Regions from separate parts of the Nesterenkonia halotolerans genome, predicted to be linked through region 2. Evidence: predicted binding sites of a transcription regulator. Region 2 holds the regulator's gene; each other region holds the start of a gene.

What was found. Region 2 encodes HspR, which represses chaperone genes until heat shock. Its sites were predicted from a motif close to AAGTTGAGTCNNNNNGACTCAACTT; they were not measured.
Region 1: the regulator HspR is predicted to act here: its motif matches at 9,391-9,415, upstream of H4W26_RS04730 (Hsp20/alpha crystallin family protein).
Region 3: the regulator HspR is predicted to act here: its motif matches at 9,516-9,540, upstream of clpB (ATP-dependent chaperone ClpB).

Annotation. Positions count from the first base shown of each region.
Region 1 is NZ_JADBEE010000001.1:1,030,316-1,040,734, reverse strand. It holds gene dapC (succinyldiaminopimelate transaminase) at 1-939, shown strand, start outside; gene H4W26_RS04775 (citrate synthase) at 1,050-2,333, shown strand; gene H4W26_RS04770 (hypothetical protein) at 2,479-3,528, opposite strand; gene dapD (2,3,4,5-tetrahydropyridine-2,6-dicarboxylate N-succinyltransferase) at 3,552-4,505, opposite strand; gene dapE (succinyl-diaminopimelate desuccinylase) at 4,583-5,722, shown strand; gene H4W26_RS04755 (SDR family oxidoreductase) at 5,732-6,475, shown strand; gene H4W26_RS04750 (GNAT family acetyltransferase) at 6,483-6,929, shown strand; gene H4W26_RS04745 (LOG family protein) at 6,933-7,574, opposite strand; tRNA gene H4W26_RS04740 (tRNA-Asn) at 7,664-7,735, shown strand; gene purU (formyltetrahydrofolate deformylase) at 7,854-8,729, shown strand; gene H4W26_RS04730 (Hsp20/alpha crystallin family protein) at 8,851-9,297, opposite strand; gene H4W26_RS04725 (siderophore-interacting protein) at 9,534-10,406, shown strand.
Region 2 is NZ_JADBEE010000001.1:1,524,481-1,534,899, forward strand. It holds gene H4W26_RS07005 (penicillin-binding transpeptidase domain-containing protein) at 1-1,497, opposite strand, end outside; gene H4W26_RS07010 (heat shock protein transcriptional repressor HspR) at 1,578-2,042, opposite strand; gene H4W26_RS07015 (DnaJ C-terminal domain-containing protein) at 2,045-3,037, opposite strand; gene H4W26_RS07020 (nucleotide exchange factor GrpE) at 3,067-3,903, opposite strand; gene dnaK (molecular chaperone DnaK) at 3,916-5,766, opposite strand; gene H4W26_RS07030 (hypothetical protein) at 5,877-6,020, opposite strand; gene H4W26_RS07035 (NAD-dependent succinate-semialdehyde dehydrogenase) at 6,150-7,628, opposite strand; gene H4W26_RS07040 (aspartate aminotransferase family protein) at 7,859-9,157, shown strand; gene H4W26_RS07045 (SGNH/GDSL hydrolase family protein) at 9,209-10,000, opposite strand; gene H4W26_RS07050 (glutathione S-transferase family protein) at 10,157-10,419, opposite strand, start outside.
Region 3 is NZ_JADBEE010000001.1:2,143,878-2,154,296, reverse strand. It holds gene H4W26_RS09780 (energy-coupling factor transporter transmembrane component T family protein) at 1-270, shown strand, start outside; gene H4W26_RS09775 (ATP-binding cassette domain-containing protein) at 263-1,768, shown strand; gene H4W26_RS09770 (LysE family translocator) at 1,812-2,423, opposite strand; gene H4W26_RS09765 (TetR/AcrR family transcriptional regulator) at 2,433-3,071, opposite strand; gene H4W26_RS09760 (MFS transporter) at 3,088-4,626, opposite strand; gene H4W26_RS09755 (Sir2 family NAD-dependent protein deacetylase) at 4,686-5,630, opposite strand; gene H4W26_RS09750 (DUF3073 domain-containing protein) at 5,634-5,834, opposite strand; gene H4W26_RS09745 (methylated-DNA--[protein]-cysteine S-methyltransferase) at 6,193-6,795, shown strand; gene clpB (ATP-dependent chaperone ClpB) at 6,828-9,464, opposite strand; gene H4W26_RS09735 (TnsA-like heteromeric transposase endonuclease subunit) at 9,686-10,419, shown strand, end outside.

The sequences.
Region 1 (10,419 bases), 490 kb from region 2:
GTGCCGGATCTCGACCCCGAGCACATCCTGCCCACGGTCGGTTCCAAGGAGCTCGTGGCATGGCTGCCCACCCTCCTGGGTCTCGGCGCGAGAGCTGGGGCTGGAGCCGCCGACGTCGTGCTGCGCCCGCTGGTCGCCTACCCGACCTATGACATCGGCGCGCAGATCGCCGGGGCGACGCCGATCGCCACCGATGACCCCTTCAGCCTTGACGAGGAGACGCTGCAGCGGGTCAAGCTGATCTGGATCAACTCACCCTCGAACCCCACCGGCGCGGTCGCCAGCCTGGAGTGGATGCGCTCCGTGGTGGCTCTTGCGCGCCGGATCGGTGCCGTGGTGGCCTCCGACGAGTGTTACGCCGAACTTCCCTGGGAGGTGGACGGGGACGACGTCCCCTCGATCCTGGACCCCCGGGTCTGCGGCACGGACTCCGAGACCGGTGCCAGCGACCACCGCGGGCTGCTCGCCGTCTACTCCGCTTCCAAGCAGTCGAACCTCGCCGGATACCGGGCAGCGTTCGCCGCGGGCTGCCCCGAGCTGATCGCCGGTCTGGTCAACACCCGCAAACATGCCGGCATGATCGTTCCGGCTCCGATCCAGGCCGCGCTGGCGGCCGCACTGGACGACGACGCCCATGTGCAGGCTCAGCGCGAGGTTTACCGCCGACGCCGGGACCTGATGGTGCCGGCGCTGCAGGCCGCCGGGCTGCAGATCGAAGACTCCCACGCCGGGCTGTACCTCTGGTGCCGCTCGGCGGAGGCTGATCCCGCTCAGGCCACGGCAGAGGACACCTGGTCCTTGGTGCGGGCGATGGCGGAGCGGGGAATCGTCGTCGGACCGGGGGTGTTCTACGGCGAGCACGGCAACGGCTATATCCGCGTGGCGCTGACCGCCACGGATGAACGGATCGCTGCTGCAGTGGCTCGACTCATGGGTTGACCGGCGAAGGTTACACCCAAATCCGTGAACCAGGACACAACTGGCAACCGGCCGTGACCTCACGGTAGGTTTGTCATGATGTCCCCCGAGTGTGTCTGATAAGGAGACCCATGACTGAGCAGACTCCTGCCCGCCTGAGCTACCAGGGGGGCGATCTGGAACTTCCCGTGCAGTCCTCAGTCGAGGGCAACGACGGCCTTGATATCGCGCCGCTGTTGAAGACCACCGGTGCGGTCACCTATGACCCCGGGTTCATGAACACCGCCAACGCGAAGTCCGCGATCACCTACATCGATGGCGATGAGGGCATCCTGCGCTACCGCGGATACCCGATCGAGCAGCTCGCAGAGCACTCCAGCTTCCTCGAGGTCTCCTACCTCTTGATCTACGGCGAGCTGCCCACTCAGACGCAGCTCACGGATTTCGACCAGGTCACCCGGCGGCACACGCTGCTGCATGAGGAGCTGCGCGACTTCTTCGGCGGCTTCCCGCGCGACGCGCACCCGATGCCTGTGCTCTCCTCGGCGGTCTCCGCGCTGTCCACCTATTACCCGGACTCGCTGGATCCCTTCGACAAGGACCACGTGGAGCGCTCGACCTATCGCATGCTCGCGAAGGTCCCCACCATCGCGTCCTATGCGTATAAGAAGTCCATCGGACAGCCGATGCTCTACCCGGACAATAACCTCACGCTCACCGAGAACTTCCTGCGGGGCTGCTTCGGCGTGCCCGCAGAGCAGTACGAGCTGGACCCGGACATCGTGAAGGCCCTGGACACGCTGCTGATCCTGCACGCGGACCACGAGCAGAACTGCTCCACCTCCACCGTGCGCCTGGTCGGCTCCTCGCAGGCGAACCTCTTCGCCTCGGTCTCCGCCGGCATCAACGCGCTCTACGGCCCCGCCCACGGCGGCGCCAACGAGGCGGTGCTCAAGATGCTGCGCCAGATCCAGTCCGGCGACGTCAGCCCGGAGGCCTTCATGGAGAAGGTCAAGAACAAGGAGGACGGCGTCCGGCTCATGGGCTTCGGACACCGGGTGTACAAGAACTACGACCCGCGTGCCCGCGTGGTCAAGGGCCTGGCCGATGACCTGCTGGCCAAGCTCGGCGGCGACGACGAGCTCTTCGACATCGCGCAGCGCCTGGAGCAGAAGGCCCTGGAGGACGATTACTTCATCGAGCGCAAGCTCTACCCGAACGTGGACTTCTACACCGGCCTGATCTACAAGGCCATGGGCTTCCCGGAGAAGATGTTCACCGTGCTGTTCGCACTCGGCCGGCTTCCCGGCTGGATCGCCCAGTGGCGCGAGATGATCGAGGATCCCTCCACCAAGATCGGCCGGCCTCGCCAGATCTACATCGGCGAGCCCGAGCGCAACTACCCGGGAGTCTGAACTCCCGTTCGTTGATCCCCCTTCGCTGACCCCTTACGTTGAGCGGCGGATTCTCCGACTAGTCACGGGGCCCTTCGGCCTCAACTACTCGGAGAATCCGCCGCTCAACGCGTAAAGGGGGGGGGCGCTGCAGCGGGTCTCGCGCTCAGTCGCGGGAGAAGCCGATCTCGACGGCGTCGTCGCTGGCCTCGTCCACGCGCTCCCAGCGTCCGGTGTCGCGCTGCCACTCGTGTGTCCCGGCGTGCACCGACTGCACGCCATAGGTCTCCGCGGCCGCCACGGCCCACTGCGCCACCAGCCAGAGCGGGTCCCCGCGCTCAGCGGAGTCCTCATTGACGGGATCATGGACCCCTGCTTCGGGGTCCACCTCGGCGACCGAGACGCTCAACGAGCCGTTCTCTCCGGAGCCCTCGACGGCGATGGACTCCTCGCCGAGCAGGTTCGGCAGTGTGGACCGCAGCTCCTCGCTGAGACCTTCCGCGTCGGGTCCGGGAACGTCGATCTGGCTGAGCTGGCAGGTCATCCCCAGCGGCTGCATGCCGGTCAACGGACGGGCGAAGGCCCGCGCGAGCTCCTCGTGCTGCGGGTAGAAGCTGGAGTTGTGCGGACGGCTCAGTGCCTCGGCGGCTTCGTCCAGATCCAGCTCGGCGGACCACTCCGTCTCGGAGGTGCCGTCGCCCCGGCTGCTGTTCGAGAGTTCCTGGTAGAACTCGTCCGCGGTCCGCGGGGTGGGGTTCGAGGCGTCCACAGCATCCCACTGGGCGCCCCCGGCGGCGAAGAGGATCGGAGCCGGCACCTCAGCGGCTTCCTCCTCGCCATTGTCCTCCGCGCCCTCCGCGTTCTCGTCCGCCGCCTCCGCAGGATCTGCCCGGTTCTCCAGCTCCGTCTCCTGCAGCGACATGGCCAGCGCGTCGATCGCCGCCTGCACCGGCATGTTTCGATCAGCGGCACCGGCGGCAAGATGCGCGGCAGAGTAGGTCTGCGCGGGAGTGAGCCGATGCTCGGTCTCACCCACCGTCACCTGGCAGCGCTCGTCGAGGAGGTATTCGTTCTCCTCGATGAACTGCCAGGCCCCGTATCCGGTCGCGGCAACGACGGCGGCGACCACCGTGATGGCCATGACCGCCCGGGCGCGGCGGCGACGGCGGTGGACCTTGCGCGTGACGGTGATGGGACGATCAGCTCGCGGGCTCATCAGGACCTCTCTGTGCTCTCTGCTCAGTTCTTGTGCAGAGCCGCGTTGAGCTCCACCTTCTGGCCCTTGCGGGGGACTGCCTGGACTGCGCCGGTGACCGAATCGCGGCGGAAGAGCAGATTCGGAACCCCGGAGAGCGCCGAGGCCTTCACGGTGTCCTCCACGCTGCGGTCATCGCCGAGCACCGAGACCTTCGTGCCGGCGGTGACGTAGAGGCCCGCCTCGACGACGCAGTCATCGCCGATCGAGATGCCCACACCGGAGTTCGCGCCCAGCAGGACCCGCTCACCGAGGGTGATCTTCTCCTTGCCGCCTCCGGAGAGGGTGCCCATGATCGAGGCGCCGCCGCCGATGTCGGTGCCGTCGCCGACCACGACTCCAGCGGAGATGCGTCCTTCCACCATGGAGTTCCCCAGTGTGCCGGCGTTGAAGTTCACAAAGCCCTCGTGCATGACCGTGGTGCCCTCGGCCAGGTGTGCACCCAGCCGGACGCGGTCGGCGTCGCCGATGCGCACGCCCGAGGGCGTCACATAGTCGACCAGACGGGGGAACTTGTCGATGGAGTAGACGCTGACGTGGCCGCGGGCGCGCAGGCGCAGACGCGTGGTCTCGAAACCGGCCACCGCGCAGGGGCCGAAGTTCGTCCACACCACGTTGCTGAGGTGGCCGAAGATGCCGTCCAGGTTGATGGTCCGCGGCTTGACCAGTCGGTGCGAGAGCAGGTGCAGGCGCAGCCACACGTCGGAGGCAGAGGTCGCCTCGGCATCGAGGTCAGATTCGACGGAGACCAGCTGAGTTCTCACCCCGCGGTCAGCATCCTCGCCGGTGGCGGCCTCGAGGCCGGCGATGAGCGCGGCGTCGTCGTTATCGGAAAGCGGGGACAGAACGGGGTTCGGGAACCAGGTGTCCAGGACGGTGCCGTCGGCGGTCACGCTGGCAAGACCATGGCCAGATGCAATTCGGGATTCAGTGCTCATGGGCCCCATCCTACTTTTTCCCGCTGGCCTCGGGTCCGGCGGCGCCGCTTCGCGCGTTCCCCGCCTAGGCTGGAGCCATGGATATCCGTGCCCAGCTCTCCGGCGATGTCGCCGCGCTCACCGAGGCGATCATCGCCTGCGAATCCGTCTCCGGCGATGAAAAGACCCTGGCCGACGCCGTGGAATCGGCTCTCGCCGGGCTCAGTGGCCTGAGCCTGCACCGCGACGGCGACACCATCATCGCGCGCACCGACACCGGCGCGGGGCAGCGGGTCATCCTCGCCGGGCACCTGGACACGGTGCCGCTGCCCACCACCGCAGGATCCCGCGGTACGGTCCCGCCGCGCTGGGAGCGCGAGCAGGGCGGGGACGTGCTCTATGGCCGGGGCGCCACGGATATGAAGGGCGGGGTGGCGGTGCAGCTGAAGCTGGCCGACGACGTCGCGGCTCACCTGGAGGCCGGCGGCTCCCTGGACCGGGACATCACCTGGGTCTTCTACGACCACGAGGAGGTCGAGGCCAGCAAGTCCGGGCTCGGCAGGGTCCTGAGCAGCGTGCCCGGGCTGCTCGCCGGTGATTTTGCGGTGCTGCTGGAACCCACCCACGGGGTTGTGGAGGGCGGGTGCAACGGCACCTGCCGCTTTGAGGTCAGCATCCCCGGGGTCGCCGCCCACTCGGGCCGCGCCTGGATGGGGGAGAACGCGATCCACGGTGCCGCCGGACTGCTGCGCGTCCTGCAGGACTACGCGCCGCAGACCATCGGTGTGGAGGGGCTGGACTACCGCGAGGGGCTCAACGCGGTGCGGATCCACGGCGGAGTGGCCGGAAACGTCATCCCGGATTCCACCGTGGTGGAGATCAACTACCGCTTCGCCCCGGACAAGACCGAGGAGCAGGCCCACGCCCACGTCTACGAGGTGCTCTCCGGTGCGGGCATCACCCGGGATCAGGTGCGGATCACCGACAGCTCCGCAGCCGCACGTCCCGGATTGGAGCACCCCGCCGCGAAGGCGTTCATCTCCGCCGTGGGCGGGGAGCCGATGCCCAAGTACGGCTGGACCGACGTGGCACGCTTCTCCGCCAGGGGAGTGCCCGCGGTGAACTTCGGTCCCGGGGACCCGTTGCTGGCGCACACCGATGACGAACATGTCAGCGCCGATGCGCTGCGCGCCTGCCACGAGGCGCTGCACCGCTGGCTGCTGGGCGACGTCCTCTAAGCTGAATCCATGACCGAACAGCCCCGCCCCGCCGCGTCCACCCAGTCATCCAGCTCCCGATCAACCCGCCCCGTCGCGCTGATCACCGGAGCGTCCCGGGGGATCGGCAAGGCCATCGCGGAGGAGCTCGGCCAGGAGCACCACATCCTGGTCGGCGGCACCAACCCCGAGACGGTCAACGCTGTGGTGCAGACCCTGCCCAGCGCCGAGCCGTTCCTGGTCGACCTCACCGACCTCGACGCGATCGCCCCAGCCCTGGAGGCAGCAGAACTCAGCCGGCTGGACGTGCTGGTCCACTCCGCTGGACTTGCCTGGATGAACCCGGTCGCGGAGACCTCCCCGGCACAGTTCCAGCAGATGTTCACCGTCAACGTCTTCGCCGTGGCCGAGCTGACCCGTGCCGCGCTGCCGCTGCTGCGCGAGTCCTACGGCCAGGTGCTGAGCATCAACTCCGGGGCCGGGTACACCGCTGGTCCGGGCAGCTCCATGTACTCGGGCACCAAGTTCGCGCTGCGCGCGATGACCGATGCGCTGCGGGAAGAGGAACGCGGACGCGTGAAGGTGACCTCGATCCACCCGGGCCGCGTGGACACCGACATGCAGGTCGCACTGCAGGAATCCATGGGGAACGAGAGCTACGACGGCGGCATCTACATCTCTCCGCGGGCCATCGCTGAGGCGGCGCGCACCGTGGTCGACATGGAGGACGCCTCCATGGTCGAGACCCTCTCGATCCGACCCGTGCAGAAGTAGCGTCGTCATGGGTGAGCAGGACTCGCTGACCTCTCCGGTCGAGATCATCGACCTTCCAGAAGACCTGGTGGACGCCGCCGTCGCGCTCTGGCAGCAGACCGGCCTGACCAGGCCCTGGAACGACCCCCACGAGGACTGCCGACGAGCGCTCGCCGGCGCCGAGTCCACAGTGCTCGCGGCGGTGGACGCCCGCCATCGGCTGCTGGGCACCGTGATGCTGGGCCAGGACGGTCATCGGGGCTGGATCTACTACACCGCGGTGGAGAAGTCGCTGCAGGGTGGCGGGATCGGCAAGCGGCTTTTGACCGCCGCGGAGGACTGGCTGCGCGATCGTGGAGTCCCGAAGCTCATGCTCATGGTGCGTCAGGAGAACGCAGAGGTGCAGCAGTTCTATCGGGGCATGGGCTATACCGATCAGGACACCGTCGTGCTGGGGCGCTGGCTGGACTCGTGACGGTCAGCCCGCGGGCGTCCAGGCGCGCAGCTGATGGATCAGATCCTGCGGGTCTGCGCTGATCACCAGGGCGTCGCGACGGGCGGGGGACATGAACCCCTGCGCGACCATATGGTCGACCATACTCAGCAGCGGGTCCCAGAACCCCTTCACGTTATAGAGTCCGACGGGCTTGGCATGCAGGCCGAGGTACTGCCAGGTCCAGACCTCGAAGAACTCCTCCAGCGTGCCCATGCCTCCGGGGAGGGCGAGGAACCCGTCGCCCAGCTCAGCCATCCGGGACTTGCGGGTGTGCATGTCGGGCACCAGCTCCAGCGAGGTCAGGCCCTGGTGGGCCACCTCCCGGTTCATCAGCACCTCAGGGATGACGCCGTGCACCTCGCCGCCGGCCTCCAGGGCCGCATCAGCGATCTGGCCCATCAGCCCGACCGTGGCTCCGCCGTAGACCACGCTGAATCCAGCGGCAGCCAGGGCAGCGCCGAGGTCTCTGGTGGCGGTGGTGTAGTCCGGGTCGGCTCCGGAGGCGGATCCGGTGAAGACGGTGAGGCTGCCGAACGCAGCGTTGCCGCCAGGGGAGCCGGCCAGGGTGCCGCCAGGGGTGTGTGGTGGGGCGCTTGTGGGGGTGGTTGCGGGATCGTGGCTCACGAGGAGATGATGTCACAGCGGATGCTGGCAGATCCACCGCGGGGATTTCACAGCGACCCGGAACCCCTGCTAGACTTTTTTAGTCGCAATCCTCCATAGCTCAACGGCAGAGCACTCGACTGTTAATCGAGCGGTTGTTGGTTCGAATCCAACTGGGGGAGCAGATTCGCCCTCGCCCTTCTGGGCGGGGGCGTTTTTCATGCCCTGTTTCGTGTCATAGTGTCCATGGCGCGGTCCCGTCCGCCCGCACTGACCTGGCGATCCTGATTCGGAGACCTGATGAGCACCCCTGAGACCCAGACCCACGACATCGCCCGACTGATCATCTCCTGCCCCGATCAGCCCGGGATCGTGGCCGCAGTCTCTGAGGTGATCGCCGAGGTCGGCGGCAACATCATCAGCCTGGACCAGTACTCCACGGGCGTGGAAGGGGGACGCTTCTTCCAGCGCACTGTCTTCCACCTGCCCGGGCTCGCGGCCGCCAAGCCCGCCGTGGAGCAGGCGGTCCAGACCAAGCTCGCGGACCGCTTCTCCATGGACTTCTCGCTGACCGCGGCCGATCAGCCCAAGCGGGTGGCGATCTTCGCGTCCAAGACCGATCACTGCCTGCTGGACCTGCTCTGGCGCCACCGCCGTGGCGAGATCCCGATGGACATCGCGATGGTCATCTCGAATCACGCAGACCTCGCCGAGGACGTGCGGCCCTTCGGCATCCCGTATTTCCATGTGCCCATCGTCGACGGCGACAAGGCCGCGGCCGAGACCAAGCACTTGCAGCTGCTGCGCGGGAACGTGGACATGATCGTGCTGGCGCGCTACATGCAGATCATCTCGGAGAACTTCCTGGACCAGGTCGGAGCCCCGGTGATCAACATCCACCACAGCTTCCTGCCGGCCTTCATCGGCGCCGGCCCCTACCAGAAGGCCAAGGACCGGGGCGTGAAGCTCATCGGCGCCACGGCGCACTACGTCACCCGTGATCTGGACGAGGGTCCGATCATCGAGCAGGACGTCATCCGGGTCTCACACAGCGACGACGTCGCCCAGCTCACCCGCTTCGGCGCCGACGTCGAGCGCGCCGTGCTCTCCCGCGCGGTGAAGTGGCACTGCGAGGACCGCGTGATCCGCAACGGAAGCACCACGATCGTCTTCTGAGCGGGACCCCCACCTTCCACGTGAGGGGCGGAATCTCCGGGCATCTGACCCCGCAATGGGGTCACACTCGTCGGAGAATCCGCCCCTCAGCGGTGGGTGGCCCGCCCCTCAGCGGGTGGCGTCAGGAATCGATCGTCTGCTGGCGCTCGGTGGAGGAGATCTGGATCTTGCGCGGCTGTTCGGCGGCGTAGACCCCGGCCACGCGGACATTCAGCACCCCGGACTCGTAGTTCGCAGTGATCGCATCGCCGGAGACCTCGCTCGGCAGGGTGATCGTGCGGGAGAAGGATCCGTAGCGGACCTCGCGAAGGCCATCGGCTTCGGTCTGGCTTCGGCGTTCTCCGGAGACCGTCAACGTGCGTCCGGTCAGCTCCACGGAGACATCCTTGTCCGGGTCGATGCCCGGAAGGTCGGCGCTCAGCACCAGATCCTCATCCTCACGGTGGGCGTCCACGGGTGGGACGAAGCCCGACTGGCGCTGCGCCGCGTCCACTCCTGGGCTGCGCATGGTGCGGAACACGTCATCGATGAGGGTGAACGGATCCAGGCGGGTCAGAGAGGTGTTCATCACAGCAATCAGCTCCTTCAACTCATTGCTCAACGGGTACGTTTCTTGCCTTGCGGCACCGGTTCCAACGGAACCTGGACTCAGTATATTCCAAAGTTGAGCATAGTGCACTCAACTTTTTCGGCCACTGGAGCAGGTGGTGTGCGACCGATCAAGCAACGCAGGCGTGCGTCATAGTTCGGGTCTCAACTAAGGGTCACCTGACCTGTTGCCGCAGAGTGGAATAGAGTGCGCTGGTGTCCAAGACAAAGAAACCACGCGTGCAGCACGTCCTCCGCGTCGAGGCCAAGAAGCAGCTCAGTCCACATATGACTCGGGTGGTCTTCGGCGGCCCCGGCTTCGATGCCATCGAGTTCAAATCGGTGGGCGAGTCTCCGGCGACCGACCAATACGTCAAGCTGCTGTTCCTGCCCGCCGCCCTGGAGCGCGATCCGAGCGCGCAGCAGGACGTGGACCTGAGCCGCCCCTTCGACATGGAGGCGCTGCGCGAGCAGCTGCCCACCGAGCTGATGCCGGTCACACGCACCTACACGATCCGCCACGTGGATCACCTGAACTCACAAATCTGGGTCGACTTCGTGGTGCACGGTGATGAAGGCCTCGCCGGAGTCTGGGCGCAGAACGCCCAGCCGGGAGACCTGATCAGCTTCTTCGGTCCCGGCAGCGCCTACGCGCCGCGTGGCGAGGCCGACTGGCACCTGCTCGCCGGGGATGAGGCCGCCCTTCCCGCCATCGCCTCCGCCCTCGAGTCCATGGACGAGGACGCGCGCGGAGTCGCCGTCGTCGAGATCCGTGATGAATCGGAGCGTCAGCCCTTGACGGTTCCTGCAGGCGTGGACCTGGTGTGGCTGCACCGCGAAGCCGATTTCAGCCCGGAGACGACCATGCTCGCGGACTACCTCGCAGAGCTGAGCATCCCCGACGGAGACGTGCAGGTCTTCGTCCACGGTGAGCGCGAGCAGACCAAACGGATCCGCCGACTGCTGGTCGAGGACAAGGGGCTGCCGCGCAAGGGCATGTCTCTCTCGGCCTACTGGGCCCACGGCCGCATCGAGGACCAGTTCCAAGCGGAGAAGCGCACCCCGGTGGGACAGATCGACCCCGACTGAGGTCCTCGACCTG
Region 2 (10,419 bases):
GATGGAGCCCATGCGGGCAGGGACGCCGATGTTGGGATCCTCGCGCAGACCCAGATCCAGTGCGGCCTGGTGGACCTCTTCGGAGGTGACGTCATCATAGGCATCGGCGAAGACCGTGTTGCAGGAGACGGCCACCGCGTCGCGGAACTCGATGGTGCCGAGGTACGCGTCGGGGAAGCCGGAGTAGTTCCCGAACTGCTGCCCGTTCACGGTGGTGCCCTCGGTGCACTCCACCGAGGACTCCGGCGTCAGCCCGTCGCGGAGCATCGCCAGGGAGGAGACCACCTTGAAGGTGGAGCCCGGAGCGTAGGTGGACTGGGTGGCGACGGGGACGTACCCGCCTTCGGGGTCATGACTTGCCGCGGCGAGGATGCCGCCGTCGGAGGGACGAATGGCGACGATGCCGGCCGTGGTGTCCTGCTCATCGGCGATGTCCTGGGCGAGGTTCTGCAGCCGTGGCACCATCGTGGTGTCAAGGTCATCGCCGGCTTCGGGCTCCACGGCGAACTGCGTCTCACCGTTGAACTGGATCTCCATGCCCGGGGTTCCGCGCAGCGTGTCCTCGTATGCGGCCTGGATTCCGGTGAGACCCACCGTGTCTCCCACCGAGAGGCTCGGATCTGACTCGAGGATCTCTGCGGTCACCGGCCCCACCCGGCCCAGCAGCAGCGGAGCGAAGTCACGCGAATCAGCCAGCGGCATCTGGTCATAGATGGAGGCGGCACCGGGGATCTGCTCGACCTCGGTGGCGGTGACGTCGCTCTCCTCGCGGCGCAGCGTGATCGCCTCGACGAAGGCCATCTCGCCTCCGGCCATGACGGTGTCTGCGTAGTCTCCTGCGTCCCGACCGACCAGCTCGGCGAGCTCCTCGGCGGAGGAGCGCACCGTCTCCTCGTCGGCCGGCTCCCCGTCCTCGGCCAGCTGAGCCTTGTCGATGCCGAGCCGCACCACGTCTCGGTTGTAGACCATCGCACGTCCGGCATCGTCCATGATGCGGCCACGGTCGGCCGAGGTGGTCACCAGGTCCAGCGTCTGGTCTCCGGTGTAGTCCGGGAAGATGATCTCCGGGGTGCCCTCCACCTCCCAGGCCTCTGACTCCTGGTCGTAGACGAGTTCGGCCGTGGTGTCATAGCTCCAGGTCTCACCGTCGATGCCGAGGTCGTCGAGCTCCCAGCTGTGCTGCAGCGGAACGGTGGCGGTGACCGGACGCGGGGAATCCTCACCCGGCTCGTCCAAGGTGATCTCGCCGGCGGTGACCGTAGGGTCGATCTCGCCGAGCGGCTCATGCAGGTTCTCCACAGCGGCGGTCAGGGATGCCGCGTCGCCGGAGGCGAAGCCCAGCTCGGAGAAGTCGCCCGTGCTGACGGCGGTGGCGAGCGACCCCGCCGCGTCGTCGACCGTCTCGGAGGGCTCAGCGCCGCAGCTGGCCAGCACCAGAACTGTCCCGGCTCCCAGGACACCGACGGAGATGGACCGGGGGAGCTTCGAAACAGACATGTCCTCCAGTATCCCGGGGACCACCGCTCGGGACATGCAGGACTCGCTGAGTGCAGGTCAGACGCCTGCATGGGAGCAGCTCAGCGACGGCGCGGGGCAGGCTCCCACAGGACCAGAGCCTGTGTGTTCGCCCGGGGCCGGCGACCGCGAGCCACGGTGACCACATCGCCATGAGGGCCGACGGCGAAGATCCGGGGTTTCGTGGAGTGTCGTTCGGATTCACGCAGCTCGTGGCGGAGCACGTCCACGGTCTCTTCGAGGACCTCCACCCGGTTCTGCAGCTCGAGGATCCGACGGATGCCCTCCAGCGAGACGCCCTCCTGGGAGAACTGCTGGATCTGGCGGAGCTGCTCGATGTTGTACGGGGAGTATCTGCGGTGACGCCCGCCCTGGCGTCGCGGGGTGACCAGACCGATGCGGTCGTACTGGCGCAGGGTCTGGGGGTGCATATCGGCGAGTTCGGCCGCGACGGAGATGACGAACATCGGCGCGTGCCGCTGGTCCGCCTCGAGCATCCGCGCGTCGAGCCTCATCCGAGCATCCATGATCACAGCACCGCCTTGGCCTCTAGGCCTTTCCGGGGATCCATCCCCTTCGTGGCCTCCGCATACGCCTTGATCGCGTCCAGGGCCTCGTCGGGAAGATCCTTGGGCACCTGGACCTCGACGGTCACCAGCATATCGCCGGAGACCTCGCGACCCTTCTCTCTGCGGCGCACGCCGTGTCCCTTCAGACGCAGCACCCGGCCGGAGGCAACACCTGCGGGAATCTTGATGTGCACCTTCTCGCCGTGCACAGTGGGCACCTGGACAGTGGTGCCCAGCGCGGCCTCATCGAAGGCCACGGGGAGGTGGATGCGAATATCGTCATCCACCCGTTCAAAGAACTTGTGCGGGGAGATGGCGACCTCGACGAGCAGGTCACCGGACCCCCCGGGACCGCGCTGGCCCTTGCCCTTGACCCGGACCTTCTGTCCGGCGCGGATCCCGGCGGGGATCCGGACGTCGATGACGCTTCCGCTGGGCTCACGGAGCCCCACGGTGGTTCCGCGAATGGAACCACCGAAGGAGATCGTGGTCTTGGAGGTGCGGTCAGCTCCCTTGGCGGGCGCGCCGCCGCCGCCGAAACGACCGCCGAAGCCGCCTCCACCGAAGATGTCGGAGAGGTCGGGCCCGCCTGCGGACTGGCCCCCTCCGCCGCGACCGAAGCCGCCGCCGGAGCCGCCGTTGAAGAGGTTTCCGAAGAGATCCTCGAAACCTCCGCCGGCCCCGCCTGGACCCGGGCCACCCGAGAATCGGGCACCCGAGCCCATGGCGCGGACGGCGTCGTACTGTTCGCGCTGCTTCTTGTCACCCAGCACGGAGTGGGCCTCGGCGATGTCTTTGAACTTCTGCTCGGAAGCATCATCCCCGGGGTTCTTGTCGGGGTGATGCTTCCGGGCGAGCTTTCGGTACGCCTTCTTGATGTCCTCCTCAGAGGCATCGCGGGAGACGCCGAGGATGGCATAGAAATCTTTATCGATCCAGTCCTGTGAGGCCATGGCGCCTCCCTCCTTCCTTGTTTCTCGGTTCAGCTCTCGGCGGGTCCTGAGGAGACCATCACCTGGGCCGCCCGAAGCAGGCGATCACCGTGGCGGTAGCCGGCACGCAGCACGACGGCCACATGATCGGCGGGGATCTCCTCATGAGGCTGGGCCATGATGGCTTCGTGCTGGTTGGGATCGAAGGCTTCACCGATCTCTCCCACCACCACGAGACCCTGCTGCTGCAGCACCGACTCGAGCCGTGAAGCGATGTGCGCGAACGGCCCCTCCTCGAGGTCGCCCGCCTGGCGGGCCGAGGAGATGTCGTCCAGGACCGGCAGGAGCTCGGTGACGAGCTGGCCCTTGGTCCGCTCGCGCTCTGTGGCCCGATCCCGCTCCACGCGGCGCCGGTAGTTCACATACTCGGCCTGGAGGCGCTGCAGGTCAGCCTGCAGCTCCGCCTCGCGCACAGCGTCATCGGCAGTGTCTGCCTCATCCTCTGATGCCATAGCCGCCTCGGCGATCTCCTCCTCCTCGGTGCCGCGGAGGAACTCCTCAGCTGCCTCGATGCGCTCCTCCGGCTCGGTCTCGACACCGCCGGTGATGCCTTCGTCGCCGGTCACCTGATGCAGCTCCGGCTCCTCGGCGACCCGCGGGTCAACCTCCTCCGAGGAGACGCCTGCGGCCTCATCCTCAGTGACCGGGTCGCCGGCAGCGCCGTAGTTCTCGGCGTTGCCCTCGGCTCCGATCGTCTCGGTGTCCTGTGCGTCCTCCACGGGGAGGTCCTGCAGGATCTTCTCAGCCTGAGCCAAGGGGTCCTGCACCGGGTCCTGCTCCTCGGGCTCTTCGCCGCTGGGGACCTCAGGGTTCTTATGATCTGCCATGAGTCAGACCCCTTACTTCTTCTCGGCTTCGTCCTCTTCGTCGACGACCTCTGCGTCAACGATGTCCTCTTCTTCAGGCGTCTCGTCGGTGCCATCTGCCGCACCGTCGGGAGCCTGCGAGTAGAGCGCCTCGCCGATCTTGACCTGGGAGGCCTGGAGCTTCTCGTACGCGGCGTTGACCTCATCCGCGTTGTCCTCGCCCTCGAGCGCCTTCTTGAGCTCGTCGACGTCGGCCTGGACCTCGGTCTTGACCTCTTCGGGCAGCTTATCGCCGTTGTCCTTGAGCAGCTTGTCCACGGAGTAGGCAGTGGACTCGGCGGCGTTGCGCTTCTCAGCGGCCTCGCGACGAGCCTTGTCCTCCTCGGCGTGCGCCTCGGCGTCGGCGACCATGCGCTCGATGTCTTCCTTCTCCAGCGAGGTGCCGCCGGTGATGGTCATCGACTGCTCGGTGCCGGTGCCCTTGTCCTTGGCGGAGACGTGGACGATGCCGTTGGCGTCGATGTCGAAGGTGACCTCGACCTGCGGCACGCCGCGCGGAGCCGGCGCGATGCCGGTCAGCTCGAAGGTGCCCAGCGCCTTGTTGTCCCGGGTGAACTCGCGCTCGCCCTGGAAGACCTGGACCGCCACGGAGGGCTGGTTGTCCTCAGCGGTGGAGAAGACCTCGGAGCGCTTGGTCGGGATGGCCGTGTTGCGCTCGATCAGCTTGGTCATCACACCGCCCTTGGTCTCGATGCCCAGTGCCAGCGGGGTGACGTCGATGAGCAGCACGTCCTTGCGCTCACCGGCGAGCACGCCTGCCTGCAGGGCTGCACCCACGGCGACGACCTCGTCCGGGTTGACGCCCTTGTTGGCGTCCTTGCCGGAGAGCTGCTTCACCAGGTCCGCCACGGCGGGCATGCGGGTGGAGCCGCCGACGAGGATCACGTGGTCGATCTCAGAGATCTTGACCCCGGCCTCGGTGATGACGTCGTTGAACGGCTTCTTGGTGCGGTCCAGCAGATCCGAGGTCATGTCCTGGAACTTGGCGCGGGACAGGGTCTCGTTGACATGCACCGGGACGCCGTCGTTCTGGGTGGCGTACGGGATGTTGATGTTGGCGCTGGAGGTGGAGGAGAGCTCCTTCTTGGCGCGCTCAGCCTCTTCCTTCAGACGCGGCACGGCGATCTTGTCCTTGGAGAGATCGACTCCCTCCTTGGACTTCACCTGCGCGACGAGCCAGTCCATGATGCGCTGATCCCAGTCGTCGCCGCCGAGGCGGTTGTCGCCGGAGGTGGAGCGGACCTGGATGGTGGAGAAGTCGTCCTCATCCTTGCCCACCTCGAGCAGGGAGACGTCGAAGGTGCCGCCGCCGAGGTCGAAGACCAGGATGAGCTCATCTTCCTTGCCCTTGTCCAGGCCGTAGGCGAGAGCTGCTGCGGTGGGCTCGTTGACGATGCGGGAGACCTTCAGGCCGGCGATCTCGCCAGCCTCCTTGGTGGCCTGGCGCTCGGCGTCGTTGAAGTATGCCGGCACGGTGATGACGGCTTCGGTGACGTCCTCGCCCAGGTAGGACTCGGCGTCATGCTTGAGCTTCATCAGGGTGCGGGCGGAGATCTCCTGGGCGGTGTACTTCTTGCCGTCGATCTCGGTGGACCAGTCGGTGCCCATGTGGCGCTTGACCGATGCGATGGTGCGGTCGGGGTTGGACACTGCCTGACGGCGGGCGACCTCGCCGACGAGGACCTCGCCGGACTTGGAGAAGCCGACGACGGAGGGAGTGGTGCGTGCACCCTCTGCGTTGGCGATGACGGTGGGCTCGCCACCTTCGAGAACTGTGACCACCGAGTTGGTGGTTCCGAGGTCGATACCTACTGCGCGAGACATACGAACTCCTTTCGAGAGCTGTGTCGAGAGCTGCGTTGAGCGAACTACGCTCAAGTCTTATCCTCGTTCGACGTGGTGTCAAACTGACTTGAGTGAAGTCGACTCAACTTCTACTCCCGGTCCAACCACACCTTCGAGGAATCCATTCCCGGAGCCTGGGCACCGCGGTCCGTGAACCCGGTCAGCCGCGCCGGCACCGGACCAGGCTCTCGATGCCCGATCCCGCGCATGCCGTTGAACAGGTGGGTGTCCACGGCGGCCCCGGCGGCGAGCGCCTCACCCGTGCGCTCGGCAGCCAGAGCGGGCCCAGCTCCCCGGAGGGAGTTGGGCCCGCTCGGCGAAGAGGATCGGTTCTTCCTCCTCGGGGGTGGTCACCGCGCTGTTCACATGGCGATGCCGATGTACTTGGTCTCGAGGAACTCCTCGATGCCGATGTCACCGCCCTCGCGGCCCAGTCCGGATTCCTTGATCCCACCGAAGGGGGCTGCCGGGTTGGAGACGGCCCCCTGGTTCAGGCCCACCATTCCGGACTCCGCGGCTTCGGCCACCCGGATGCCGCGGCGCAGGCTCTCCGTGTAGACGTAGTTGACCAGGCCGTATTCGGTGGCATTGATCCACTCGACGACCTCTTCCTCGGTGTCGAAGGCGGTCAGCGGCGCGACGGGTCCGAAGATCTCCTCATCGCGCATCCGCGCGCCTTCTGGAATGTCGGTGAGCACCGTGGGCGGATAGAAGTAGCCCTCGCGGTCCACCGGCTCGCCGCCGAGCAGCACCTTCGCGCCGCCGTCGACCGCGTCGGTGACCAGCTCATCGACCTTGTTCAGCTGCTTGGCGTCGACCAGCGGGCCGACACGCACGCCGTCCTCCACGCCGCGTCCCAGCGGCAGCTTCTCCAGTTCGGCGGAGAGCTTCTGGGCGAATTCATCCATCACGCTGCGGTGGACGAAGATGCGGTTGGCGGCCGTGCAGGCCTCTCCGGTGTTGCGCATCTTGGCCAGCAGGGCGCCCTGCACCGCGGCCTCGAGATCCGCGTCCTCGAAGACCACGAAACCGGCATTGCCGCCGAGCTCCATGGAGGTGCGCAGAACATGCTGCGAGGCCTGCTCGAGCAGCTTGCGCCCGACACCGGTGGAGCCGGTGAAGGAGAGCTTGCGAGCGATCCCCGAGCGGATGAGCGGCTCCATGACCTTGCCCGAGGTCGAGGTCACCAGGATATTGACCGCTCCGGCGGGAAGCCCTGCCTCATGCAGGATGTCTGCCAGCGCCAGCATGGAGAGCGGGGTCAGCTCTGCGGGCTTGAGCACCGAGGTGCAGCCCGCCGCGATCGCCGGTCCCAGCTTGCGGGTGCCCATGGCCAGCGGGAAGTTCCACGGGGTGATGAGGATGGAGGGCCCCACTGGCTGCTTGGACACCAGGAAGCGTGCATTGCCGGCGGGAGCGGTCTGGTAGCTCCCGCTGATCCGCGTCGCCTCCTCGGCGAAGTGCCGGAAGAACTCTGCGGCATAGGTGACCTCTCCGTAGGAGTCGCTCAGCGGCTTGCCCATCTCCAGGGTCATCAGCAGAGCGAGGTCATCCTTGCGCTCATGCATCAGCTCGAAGGCGCGCATGAGGATGTCGGCACGTTCGCGCGGCGCCATCGCGGCGAGTCCTGGCTGAGCAGCCTCGGCGGCCTTCAGCGCATCCCATCCGTCCTGCTCGGAGGCGTCGGCGACGGTGCAGAGCGGCTTACCGGTGGAGGGGTCGATGACCTCCAATGTGGCCTGGCCCTGGGCGTCCACCCACTGCCCATTGATGTAGAGCTTCTTGGGCACAGCCTGGATCAGGCTGGCCTCGCGTTCCGCGGTGATGGTCTGTTCTGCCATGTGTCCTCCTCGAGAGGTGTGCCGGGCGTCGGTGGGCCTGCTCGCTCAGCCTACGCCGCCCGTCTGCTCGGGTCATCTGGGATGTTCGAGTTCCGTCGGCCCCACGAATCGCGCCGGCGACTCAGGCCGCGCCGGCCGTTCCGGGCTCACCTGCTGCACTGGTCATGTGCCGCTATGCGCGCTAGCCTAGTCCGGACGCAAGATTGTCAACAATCCGAAAGGTGCACACGATGGCGACCCTCTCCCCCCTCCTGAAGCAGGCAACCCCCCTGGTCGCGACCCGGGGCGAGGGAGTGTGGCTCTACGACGAGTCCGGGCAGCCGCACCTCGACTTCACCGCGGGCATCGGCGTGACCAGCACCGGACACTGCCATCCGAGGGTCGTCGCCGCGGCGCAGGAGCAGGTCGGTCAGCTCATCCACGGCCAGTACACGACGATCATGCATCAGCCTCTGCTCAAGCTCACCGAGAAGCTCTCCGAGGTTTTGCCTGCCGGGCTGGACTCTGTCTTCTTCTCCAACTCCGGCTCCGAGGCCGCCGAGGCGGCCCTGCGACTTGCTCGCCAGGCCACCGGACGTCCGAACATCGTGGTCTTCCAGGGCGGGTTCCATGGCCGCACGGTGGCGGCCGCCTCGATGACCACCTCGGGCACCAAGTTCCGTGCCGGATTCAGCCCGCTGATGTCCGGGGTGATGGTCGCCCCGTTCCCGAACCCCAGCCACTACCGCCACTACGGCTGGGACCAGGAGCAGGCCACTGATTTCGCCCTCGACGAGCTGGATCTGCTGCTGCAGACACAGTCGAATCCAGCAGACACCGCCGCTTTCATGGTGGAGCCGGTGCTCGGCGAGGGCGGCTACGTCCCCGGCAACGAGCGCTTCTTCGCGGGCCTGCGCGAACGGGCGGACCGGCACGGGATCCTGCTGATCGTCGACGAGGTGCAGACCGGATTCGGGCGCACCGGCAGGTTCTGGGGGCACGAGCACTTCAGCCCGGCGGGCGCCAAGCCGCTGGCAGACATCATGATGTTCGCCAAGGGCATCGCCTCGGGCTTTCCCATCTCCGGCATCGCGGCCTCAGCCGAGCTCATGGCCAAGGCCTGGCCAGGCTCGCAGGGAGGCACCTACGGCGCCAATGCGGTGGCCTGTGCCGCCGCCGTGGCGACGCTCGACGTGATCGCCGATGAGGGGCTGGTGGAGAACTCCGCGGCTCGCGGCGAGCAGCTTCGGGCGGGACTGCGCGAGGTGGCGGCCACCGCGAACGAGTCGGCGGGCGCGCAGCGCATCGCCGAGGTGCGCGGACTCGGGCTGATGGTGGGCAACGAGTTCCGCGACGCCCACGGTGCGCCGGATCCAGCTACCGCGACAGCGGTCCAGCAGGAAGCCGCCCGGCGCGGCCTGCTGCTGCTGATCTGCGGCTCCTGGGGCGAGGTGGCGCGCTTCATCCCCGCCCTCGTGGTCTCCGAATCTGAGGTGGACCAGGCGGTGGCCCTGTGGTCAGAGTCGGTGGGCGCCGTCGTCGGAGCTTGAGGCGCAGGCCTCGGGCGCGGACACCGGCCGCGCCCCGGGCTGGGGCTGGGGCTACCAGACCCTGGAGGTCAGCCGCGGGTACTTCGGTGACATGTCATCACCGGACGAGGTGCGGGTGACTCGGCGCTTCAGCCAGGGGTAGAGGTAGTCCCTGGTCCAGGTCACCTCACCGAGCACTCGTTCGTGCAGCGAGGCGACCGGGGACTCCTCGATCTCAGGATCCTCGATCTCGTCCTTCTCGCCGAGGACGTCGAGCACCTTCTTTGCCATCAGCATGTGGCCAGCGATGCCCAGATGCATGCGGTCCACGTCCCAGTAGCGCCAGTCCTGGAACTCCCGCATATGCCAGAAGTCCACCAGGTCCAGCTCGAAGTCGGCGGCGATCTTGCGGACGTGCTCGTTGTAGATGGCTGTCCGGCCGCGAGTGGCTTTGAACAGCGGCGCCTGGCCGGAGTCGAACCCGGTGAAGAGCACCACGCGCGCCCCGGTGCTCATGAGCTTCTCCACTCCCCAGCGGTAGCGCTCCATGAGCGCGTCGATGTTGACGGTGGGACGCAGAATGTCGTTGCCACCGGCGTACACGGTGACCAGGGTCGGCTCGAGCCCGATCGCGGGGTCCAGCTGCTCGTCGAAGACCTGCTGCAGCTTCTTGCCCCGCACGGCCAGGTTGGCATAGCCCCAGGAGGAATCATTGGAGATCAGCTGACCAGCCACCCGGTCGGCCCAGCCGCGCACCCCGTTGGGGCTCGACGGATCGATGTCCGCCACGCCCTCGGTGAAGGAATCCCCCATCGCGACGAATCGCTGCTGAAAGGGGCCGTCGAGTTGATCTGATGCGGACATTGAGCCCTCCCGTTCGCATACCGCTGTGCTTGTCTCACCAGCAACCCTACCGGTGGCCAGTGCAGTACTGAACCCGACGGGCTGCTCGGCCGGACCCCGCGGGTCAGGGACCGACGCGGCAGGCTCGAGGGACGGGACCCCCGCCGGGAGGTCGCCTCAGCGGTAGAGCGGGTTGGCTCCGGGAGGCTGCTCCGATTCGGCGACAGGTCCAGGAGCGGAGCCCTCTCCGAAGGGTGAGCCCCCGAGGGCCTCGCGGCCATGCTCGCTGAGCCAGTTCTCCAGGTCCGGTCCGGCCGGGACGATCTGGGTCGGGTTGATGTCCTCATGGACCTCGTAGTAGTGGCGCTTGATCTGATCGAAGTCCACCGTGTCGCCGAATCCGGGGGTCTGGAAGAGGTCCCTGGCGTAGGCCCACAGGT
Region 3 (10,419 bases), 620 kb from region 2:
TCCGTCCGGCTGCGTCTGCTCACCGGCGTGCTCACCGGACTGCTGGTCACCGCCATCACCCAGCTGGATCAGCGCCACGACGCCCTGGCCCAGCGCGGCTTCGGCATGACACCGAGGCCCTCCCCCGCTCAGTTCTACCCCCAGGGTGCGGCACAGCGCGGACTGCGGTGGGGCGCCGCCGCCGGCTCGGTGCTGCTGGTCGGCACCTCGCTGGCCGGGCTGCTGCCGCTTCCCTCCGCCACCGACCTGCTCGGAGAGCTCGATGCCTGAACACGCGCCACTCCCCTCATCCTCTGCGCCGCCTTCCCCACCGGTGCTGACCCTGCGCGAGTTTGGCTTCACCTACCGCGGATCCGATGACCCTGCCCTGACCGGCGTCGACCTGATGCTGCATCCTGGCGAGGCCGTGGCCGTGCTCGGGCCCCAGGGCGCCGGGACCTCCACACTCGCCCGCGCCGTCGCCCGGCTGCTCGGCGAGCACGGCGAGAGCACCGGCTCCCGCGAGGCGACCGACGACGGCATCGGCATGCTCGGCGACGATCCCGAGGCCCAGGTCACCGGACTCAGCCGCACCGTGCGCGAGGAGGCGGCGCTGCCTGGACGCCTGATCGGTCTGCCGCTGCAAGACTGCCTCGCCCGCGCCGCGGTCAGCCTCGAGACGCTGGGCATCACCGCACTGGCCGAACGCGAGCTGTCCACACTCTCCGGCGGAGAGCGCCAGCTCACCGCCCTCGCCAGCCTGCTGACTCTGCACCCCAGGGTCCTGGTGCTGGACCAGGCCTCCCAATCACTGGACCACAGCGCACGACGGCGGCTGGCCCGGTCATTGCGCCAGTTCCGCGCCACCGGTGGTGCCGTGCTGCTCACCGGGCATCAGCATGACGAGCTGAGCGTTGAATGCGACCGCGTGTTGTTCCTGGACGAGAAACGGCTCAGTGCGGGTGGCCTGATGCCGAGTTCGGTCACACCGGTTCAGCTGGCCGCACACGGGATCTGGGACGCGCGCCACGAGGTTCACACCCCGCTGAACACGCCCGTGCACTTGCCGAACTCTGCTCGGGGCCCAGGCCACGAGGTGCTGCTTCGGGTGCGCGACCTTTCTGTCCATCGCGCCTCCGTTCAGGTGCTCGATGGCGTGGAACTGGATCTGCGCGCTGGCGAGGTCACCGCGTTGTTGGGCGCGAACGGTTCAGGAAAGTCCACCCTCCTCGGCTCCCTCGCGGGCCTAGTCCCCTCAGGGGCCGGAGCCAGCATCCTCGGTCCCGGTGGGGTGGAGCTCGCGGCGGAACCGGCTCATCGCCGGGCGAACCATATCGCCTGGGTAGGCCAGGATCCCGGGGATCAGCTTTCGGCTTCCACGGTGCACGCCGAGTTGATGCGCGCCGCCCCGCTGGGCCCCGGCGGGCGTCGACTCAAGCGCGCGGACCGGCTCCAGGCGAAGAAGCAGCGGGAGCTGGATGTCCAGCGCGTGATGGAAATGGCCGGCCTCACCGCCCACGCCGAAGACCACCCCTATGACCTCCAGCCGGCGCAGCGCAAGGACTGCGTGATCGCCTCCGCGCTGCTGATGAACCCAGCAGTGCTGCTGCTCGATGAGCCCACTCTGGGCCGGGACGCTGCCGGGATGGCCCGGCTGAGCCATCTGCTGCGCAGCTTCACCTCTGCAGGGGGAGCCGTGCTGGTAGCGACCCATGATCGGCGCTGGGCTGCGGAGGTAGGCGATCACCAGCTGCGATTGGTGGCGGACCACCTGCTTCCAGACACCTGATTGCTGGTCTTGCCTGCGTCGGGTGCGCCAGGCGCTGGAAAGACTACAGCGGCAGTGACTCCCAGGTGTCGATCATCGCGGGCACCACGGAGACGACCAACAGTGCGGCCATCACCACATTGAAGATCAGCATGTGCTTCGGCTGGGAGATCACCTTCCCCGCGCCGACGCCGAGCAGCGTCCAGGCCACGGTGAAGGGAGCTCCAAAGCACAGGGCGACCAGTGCGATCACCGCAACCTCGGCCAGGAACGAGTCCCAGAATCCGGTGAAGGTGCTCAGCGCCGCCACCGAGAGCGTCCATGCTTTAGGGTTCACGAACTGGAACAGTGCCATCTGCACGAACCCGGGGGGTTTGGCCTCCTGCTTGAGCCGCAGGTCAGTCGGCCCGGTGGCGATCTTGAAGGCGAGCCAGAGCAGGTAGAGGATGCCGATCGGTCGCAGGACGTCCAAGATGACCGGCCACTGCTCAAGCGCCTGGCCCAACCCGATCCCGACCAGCAGCACCATGGAGGGGAACCCGACGTTCACTCCGAGGATCGCCGGCAGGGTGCGCTTGAACCCGTAGGCAGCGCCCGAGGCCATCACGATGGTGTTGTTGGGCCCCGGCGTGCCAGCGCCGGCCACCACGAAGAGCATCAGAGAGAGAATTGCCACTGGACGAGACTACTCTGCGGCGTCGGCGGGCTTCGCCACGGAATCACTGGCGGGCCGCGCCGCCGATTCACTGGCGCGCTGCGTCGTGGAATCGCTGGCACGCTGTGCCAAGGCGATGATCTCCTCTGTGACACGCTCACGCATCTTAGGGCCCAGGCCCTCAGTGGAGAGTGCCTCGTAGAACCACAGCCCATCGGCGGCGAGCCGCGCGATGAAGCACCGGAGCGCGGCGGCTTCCGCGTCGTCGTCGGGGGCTGACACGACCTCCGGGGGCTGCGGGGCCCAGCGGGCGAAGACCTCATCCCACGCTGCGTTCGCCACCGGATCCTCGGACGCCTCGAGCATGAGCAGCAGCTCGGCTCGCTCGGGGTTCTGCGAGAGCCGGACGAAAGCCTGGAAGCGTTCATCCCAGGAGAGCTCCTGTGCGGTCCCGCCCGCCTGCGCCTCGAGGGAACGTTCCCACTGCTCAGCCACATGCCGGTGCAGTCCCAGCAGCAGCTCCTCCCGGGACGGGAAGTGGTAGAGCAGTCCGCCCTTGGTCATGCCCGCCTCGGCGGCCACGGATTCGTAGGTCAGGGTGGTGACACCCTCGCGCTGGACCACGCGGGTGGCGGCGTCGAGGATCTCGTGGCGTTTGGAGGGGCGCACAGTGCTGGATCTCCGCTCAGTGGTTTCCGGGGTAGGCCTGGGATTCGCTGCCCGGAGTGTACCGGCGCAGCATCCAGGACGAGGCGATGGTCGCGAGCAGCATGATCAGGGCGACGCCGATCAGCACTGCGAGGTAGGCGGTGTCGAAGGCCTCGGCGGCCGCCCCCATGGCGGGGGCGCTCCCGGATTCGAGCACCGCAGCCGGGGCCTGCCCGGCGAACTCCTCGGCCCCCGCGGGCAGGACCAGCACCCGGGTGTAGACGAAGGTGATCAGGCTGCCCAGCAGGGCCACCCCGACCAGTCCGCCGAACTCGTAGGAGACCTCCTCGATGGAGGCCGCCATTCCGGCGCGGCGGGGCGGAACGTTGCCCATGATCGCGGTGGAGGCCACCGACATGGACGCACCCAGCCCGGCGCCGAGCACGACGAAGCTGATCACCAGCCAGAGCAGCGAGTCTGCGAGGGTGGCGAAGATGGCTCCGCCCGCGCCCACGGCGGCCAGCGCCATGCCGCCGCCGATCAGGGTGAGCAGGCCGGAGCGGTGCAGGATCGCCCCGCCGAAGAGCGCGAAGGGCATGGAGCCCACGGCCAGTGCCGAGACGATCAGGCCGGCGTCGAGCGGGCTGAAGCCCTCCACCAGCTGGAAGCGCTGGGTGGTGCCCAGTTGAACCCCGACGATGGCGAAGATGCTGGCGCCCGCGGCGATGACGCCGCCGCTGAACCCGCGGTTGCGGAAGATGCTGAAGTCGACCAGCGGCTCCGAGGTGCGATTCAGCCGCACCTGCCGGCGTCCGAAGACGGTGAGCATCACGACGGCGACGACGGTGGAGACCACAAAGAGCGGCCAGTTCACCGGGGTTGCGGCGATGGTCTTGATCGCCAGCACCGCGGCGGTGAGGCCGACCATCACCTGCGCGGAGGACAGCCAGTCCCAGCGCCGGCGTGGGTTGGAGATGTTCGCCGGGCCGACCACGAGCATCAGCACCAGTGCGGCGATCACGATCGGGACGTTGACCAGGAACACCGAGCCCCACCAGAAGAACTCCAGCAGCACCCCGGAGACGATGGGGCCCAGGGCCATGCCGACGGTGGCGACCGCGGCCCAGATGGCGATGGCGAGGTTGCGCTCGCGCTCCACGGCGAAGGTCAGCCGGATCAGCGCCAGGGTCGCCGGCATCATGGCGGCGGCGCCCACCGCCAGCAGGGCGCGGGAGGCGATGAGCATCTCGGAGGTGCCGGAGAAGGCGGCCAGGGTCGAGGCCACACCGAAGATGCCGAGTCCGACCTGGAAGATGCGCTTATGTCCGAACCGGTCCCCCAGCGCGCCGGAGCCCGGCAGCAGCCCTGCGATGACCAACGGATACGCGTTGATGATCCAGAGCTGAGCTGAGGAGGACGCGCCCAGCTCGGTGGTGAGCGTGGGCAGCGCCGTGTACAGGATCGTGTTGTCGAGGGCGATCAGCAGCAGGGCCGAAGAGACGATGGCGAGCATGGTCCATCGCTGCCACGCGGTGAGCGTCTGGCCGAGCGAGGCATGCAAAGAAGGAAGGGTCATCACCGGAGTTACTATACTATACGTACGGTACAGTAACTACCTCGCGGAATCCTCCCAGGTCAGTGCAGAAGCTCGTCGAGTTCCTCCAGGGCAGGAGTGATGCGGGTGCGCCAGCGCCAGTCTGCCTTCGCGTCCGCTCGGGAGGGTCCGCCGTTGATCACCCCGATGGCGCGGTGCGACTGGTGCATGGTCAGGGCAATCTTGAATCCGCTCATCACCGCCATGGAGCTGCCCACCACCAGAAGCGCCGAGGATGCAGCGACGAGCTCATCCACGGCGGCCTTGCGCTCAGCAGGCACCGATTCCCCGAAGTAGACGACGTCAGGCTTGAGCCGGTCTGATCCGCAGACCAGGCAGGTGATCATGTGGAACTTCTCCACCCAGGACTGATCCAGCGTGACGTCGCCATCAGGATTGACGTTCTCAGCGGCGGCGAACGCGGCCTCTGCGTAGCCGGGGTTCGCCTCCTGGAGCCTGGTGTCCATGGAGGACCGAGTCTCGCGGTTGCCGCAGTTCAGGCAGATGACCGAGTCCATGTCCCCGTGCAGATGGATCACCGGGTCCGAGCCGGCGGCGCGGTGAAGCCCATCCACGTTCTGGGTGACGAGTCCGGTGAGCAGGCCCTCGGTCTGCCATTTGGCGAGCAGCCGGTGGGCCTGGTTCGGCTCGGCGCGATGCATCTGGCGCCATCCGACAAAGCCGCGGGCCCAATAACGACGGCGCGCGGCGAGGTCATGCTGGAACTCTTGGTAGGTCATCGGACGGTGCCGATGCAGGGAGCCCTGGGGTCCGCGGTAGTCCGGGATGCCTGAGTCGGTGGAGACACCGGCTCCGGTGACGGCCAGCACCCCGCCGTTCTTGAGCAGCGCGGCGATGCCCTCGCGGGCCTGATCGGCCGGCTGGGGTTCGGCGGTGTCCTCCACCACTCGCGCGATGGACCGCAGAGCCGCCTTGTGGGCGTTCTCGACGGGTCTGGTGAAGGCCTCTGAGGTGGGCTCAGTCACGCGTCAGCGCCCGTACTTATCCTCGTACGGGTCGAAACTGCTGCTTCGTTCCTCGGAGTCCGGTCGCGATCTGCCGGAGACATCCCCATCACCGCGGGTCTTGGCGAGCTCTCTCTCGAGCGCAGTCAGGTCGGTGTCCGGAGTGTAGTACTTGATCTCCCGAGCCTGCTTCGTAGCTTTCGCCTTCTGACGGCCACGCCCCATAAGCGAGACCCCCTCTGTCTTCTCGTGTCCTCTACGATGCCGGGCAGGGCTCATCGCGGGATTAGCTGTTTAAAAGTAGTTCGTGCTCACTAGGTTAACATGACTGGCGCTGCGCCGTCGTCAGATTGCCGCTGTTGGTCAGCACGATCACATGCGACCTCGCCTGGTCAGGTCAGTCACCTGGTTCAACGCCGCGGAGGCCGACTCTGTTCCGCGGTAATGCCCGCGGTGCTGCCCAAGGCGTGCCTGCGCGTCGCGGGCCGCTCGCCCCGGGCTCTCCAGACTGGAAGCGGCACCATCAAGCCGCGGTCCAGGGCGGAGGTGGACCTGGTTCGGTGGGCGATGGAGAATTCGGCATATGACTGATGTGTCCCTCCCGCCGGAGTCCGATCTGCCCGAGCTTCGCTGGTCCTCGGCCTCCCTCGACGGGCTGGGCGCCATTGTGGTGATCTACTCCCCCGAGGACGAGACCATCCGTGCGGCCTCGCTGGCTCAGGCGATCGGCGAGGAACCCGAGGTGGCCGCGATCGGACGTGTGCTGGAGGGACTCATGGATCGCCTGGAGCTGCTGGCACCGACCACCGCCGCCCGGGAGATGAAGCCGCTTCCCGCCGGCACCGGCAGGGTGGCAGAGGCCTTGGCGGCCTATGCGGCGGGGGATCACACCGCGCTGGATGAGATCCCCGTGATCCAGCCGGGCTCGGAGTATCGGCAGGACGTGTGGGCCGCGATGCGCGAGGTGCCCGCCGGGGAGACGGTGTCTTACGCGGAGCTCGCGCAGATGGCGGGCCGCCCGCTGGCACACCGGGCCGCGGCGAGCGCCTGCGCGAACAACCTGGTCGCCTTCGCGGTGCCGTGCCACCGGGTGATCCGTTCCGACGGCGGGATCGGCGGCTACGGCTTCGGCGGCACGGAGACCAAACGCGCACTGCTGGCCCGCGAAGGCCTCACGCTCTCCTGACCCTTCCCGGGCGGTTCGCTGACCCCGAGGGTTCAGCTGTCGAGGAGAAGTGGACCGTTCGCGGGCTTCTTGGACACCGTGAGCCCGTGCATGGATTCACCCTCCAGGGTGAGCTCCTCGCGGTCCACCAGCACCGTGTCCCCGTCCTCCACCTCACCGGAGAGCAGCGCGCGAGCGAGCTGATCGCCGATCTCGCGCTGCACCAGTCGGCGCAGCGGGCGGGCACCATAGGCCGGGTCATAGCCGGTGAACGCCAGCCAATCCCGGGCCGCCTCGGTGACCTCCAGGGTGAGCCGGCGTGCGGTCATCCGCTCCTGCAGCAGCCCGATCTGCAGCTCCACAATCCCGCTGAGCTGCTCCATGGAGAGCGGATCGAACATCACGACGTCATCAAGCCGGTTCAGGAACTCCGGCTTGAAGGAGGCGCGGACCACATCCATGACCCGCTGGTGCTTCACCGAAGTCTCCAGGGTCTGATCCACCAGGAACTGCGACCCCATGTTCGAGGTCAGGATCAGCACCACATTCCGGAAGTCCACGGTGCGGCCCTGACCATCGGTGAGCCGGCCGTCGTCGAGCACCTGCAGCAAGATGTCGAAGACCTCGGGGTGGGCCTTCTCCACCTCGTCGAGCAGGATCACCGAATAGGGACGACGCCGGACCGCTTCCGTGAGCTGCCCGCCCTCGTCATAGCCCACATAGCCTGGGGGCGCTCCGACCAGCCGGGACACCGAATGCTTCTCGGAGTACTCGGACATGTCGATCCGAACCATCGAACGCTCGTCATCGAAGAGGAACTCCGCGAGCGCCTTGGCCAGCTCGGTCTTGCCCACGCCGGTGGGACCCAGGAACATGAACGACCCAGTGGGCCGGTCCGGGTCAGCCACCCCGGTGCGCGCGCGACGCACAGCGTCGGAGACCGCGCCCACGGCCTTCTTCTGCCCGATCAGCCGCGAGCCGATGAGCTCCTCCATGTGGAGCAGCTTCTCAGTCTCGCCCTGCATCAGCCGACCAGCAGGGATCCCGGTCCAGGCGGCGATGACCTCGGCGATGCCGTCGGCGTCCACCTCATCGGCGACCATCTTCTTGCCCTCGGCCGGGGTGGAGGCGTCTTCCTCTTCCGCGGCCGCCAGGTCCTTCTCCACCTGCGGGATCTCGCCATAGAGCAGGCGGGAGGCCTCGGCGAGGTCGCCGTCGCGCTGGGCCCGTTCCGCTGTGGACTTGAGCTCGTCGAGTTTCACGCGCAGCTCACCGGCACGGTTGAGCTCACCCTTCTCGGCCTCCCAGCGAGCGGTGAGCTCGGCCAGCTCCTCGCGCTTGTCGGCCAGGTCGGCGCGCAGCGAGTTCAGCCGCTCGGCGGAGCCCGGGTCGGTCTCATTCTTCAGGGCCAGCTCCTCCATGGTGAGCCGGTCCACCACGCGGCGCAGTTCGTCGATCTCCACCGGCGCGGAGTCGATCTCCATGCGCAGCCTCGACGCGGCCTCGTCGATCAGGTCGATGGCCTTGTCCGGCAGCTGCCGGCCGCTGATATAGCGATCCGAGAGCGTGGCGGCGGCGACCAGGGCGTTGTCCGCGATGCCCACCTTGTGGTGGGCCTCGTAGCGTTCCTTGATCCCGCGCAGGATCGCGATCGCGTCGGCCACGGAGGGCTCGCCCACGTAGACCTGCTGGAAGCGGCGCTCCAGCGCGGCGTCGGCCTCGATGTTCTCGCGGTATTCGTTCAGCGTGGTGGCGCCGATCAGCCGCAGCTCCCCGCGGGCCAGCATCGGCTTGAGCATGTTGGATGCGTCCATGGAGCCCTGCGAGGCCCCGGCGCCGACCACAGTGTGGATCTCATCGATGAACGTGACGATCCGACCCTCGGCGGCCTTGATCTCCTCGAGCACGGCCTTCAGACGCTCCTCGAACTCGCCGCGGTACTTCGCCCCGGCGATCATCGCGCCGAGGTCCAGTGAGATCAGCGTCTTCTCGCGCAGCGATTCGGGGACGTCACCGGCCACCATGCGCTGGGCCAGGCCTTCGACGACGGCGGTCTTCCCGACCCCGGGCTCACCGATCAGGACCGGGTTGTTCTTGGTGCGGCGGGAGAGCACCTGGACCACGCGGCGGATCTCGGAATCGCGTCCGATCACCGGATCGAGCTTTCCGGAGCGCGCGATCTCGGTCATGTCGGTGCCGTACTTCTCAAGCGCCTGGAAGCTGTTCTCCGGGTCCGGTGAGGTGACCTTGCGGTCCCCGCGCAGCCCAGGAAGCTCGGCCTTGAGCGCCTGGATCGTGACACCTGCCTCGGCGAGCGCCTTGCCGGTGGGGCCGCCGTCGGAGGCTGCGCCGATCAGCAGGTGCTCGGTGGAGACGAAGTCGTCCCCGAAGTCCTCGGCTTGGGCTTGGGCGGTCTTGATGACGTTGAGCCCGGCGGGCGAGAACTGTGGCGCGGCGACAGAGTCACCACTGGTGGCTGGCAGGGATTTGATGATGGCCGAGGCGCGGGTGCTCACGGCATCCGCATCTGCGCCGGCGGCCTTGAGCAGCGCGACGGCCATGGATTCGCGCTGATCCATGAGCGCCTTGAGGATATGCGCCGGCTCCACCTGCGGGTTGCTCGCGGTGTTGGCGTTCATTGCGGCGGCCGAGACCGCCTCCTGCGATTTGGTCGTGAGTTTGACGTCCATGTCTGCCCCTCCCAGTGCGTAGTGACGCCGGGTACACGATGGCGTCGAATAAACTTGAGTCCATCATACTCAACTTTAGAGTGGGCGGAAGTATTCCTTGACGCAAGACCGCTCGACATCCGATCCGCCTGTAGGTTCTCGTATAAGTTGGCCAATTATCACCTACTTGGCCACAGCGTGTCAGATTTCTCATCTGCCTGTCCGGCAGGCAAAGTGAGAACGTGAGCAAACCCCAAGCGACGGTCAAATACTGCAACGAGATCGGCGATGAAGTCAGCACGACTTGGGAACAAGCACGTGCTGACCTGATAGTGGAAGGCCTTCCGGTCCGGGTACCCCCGACATTCAAAGGTCAACGGAACTACCCCGGCTTATTCTGGGCTTCTACCAATCGGCGGGTGATGGTCTACGAGAGCTTGCTCGAGCTAGACCGATTGTGGCTGGCCGACTTCGACCTGAACGTGGGACGGATAGCTACCCAACCGTTCCAAATCATGGGGCGTGAGGGCGCTGCGCCACGCAAACACGTGCCCGACATCCTGCTAGTCCATCGAGACAAGACGGTCACTTTGGTTGACGTGAAACCCTCAGCTCATTTGGAAAGGCCAGAGGTCGAAGCGCAACTAGCCTGGACACGCAGCCTTTGCCGGACGAAGGGCTGGAACTACGAAGTGTTCACGGGTAGTGACGGAGCAAAACTCCGCAATATCAAAGCCCTCGCGGTCGGAAGACGCCCTGAACGTCTTCCTCCAGGCTTGGTCGACGCCGCTCGCGCGACCTTGGACTGCAGCGAGGTGACGCTGCGCGAAGTCCTCACGAGAAGGCCCGAGGGTTGCGACGTGAATTCATGGCGCGTGGCAGTACTGGCCTGCCTGTGGGCTGGGTACATGACCCTCGATCTGGAGCAACCGCTCGGCGAGGAGACCGTTCTGAAATCTTCGGCAGGAGCTAGAGC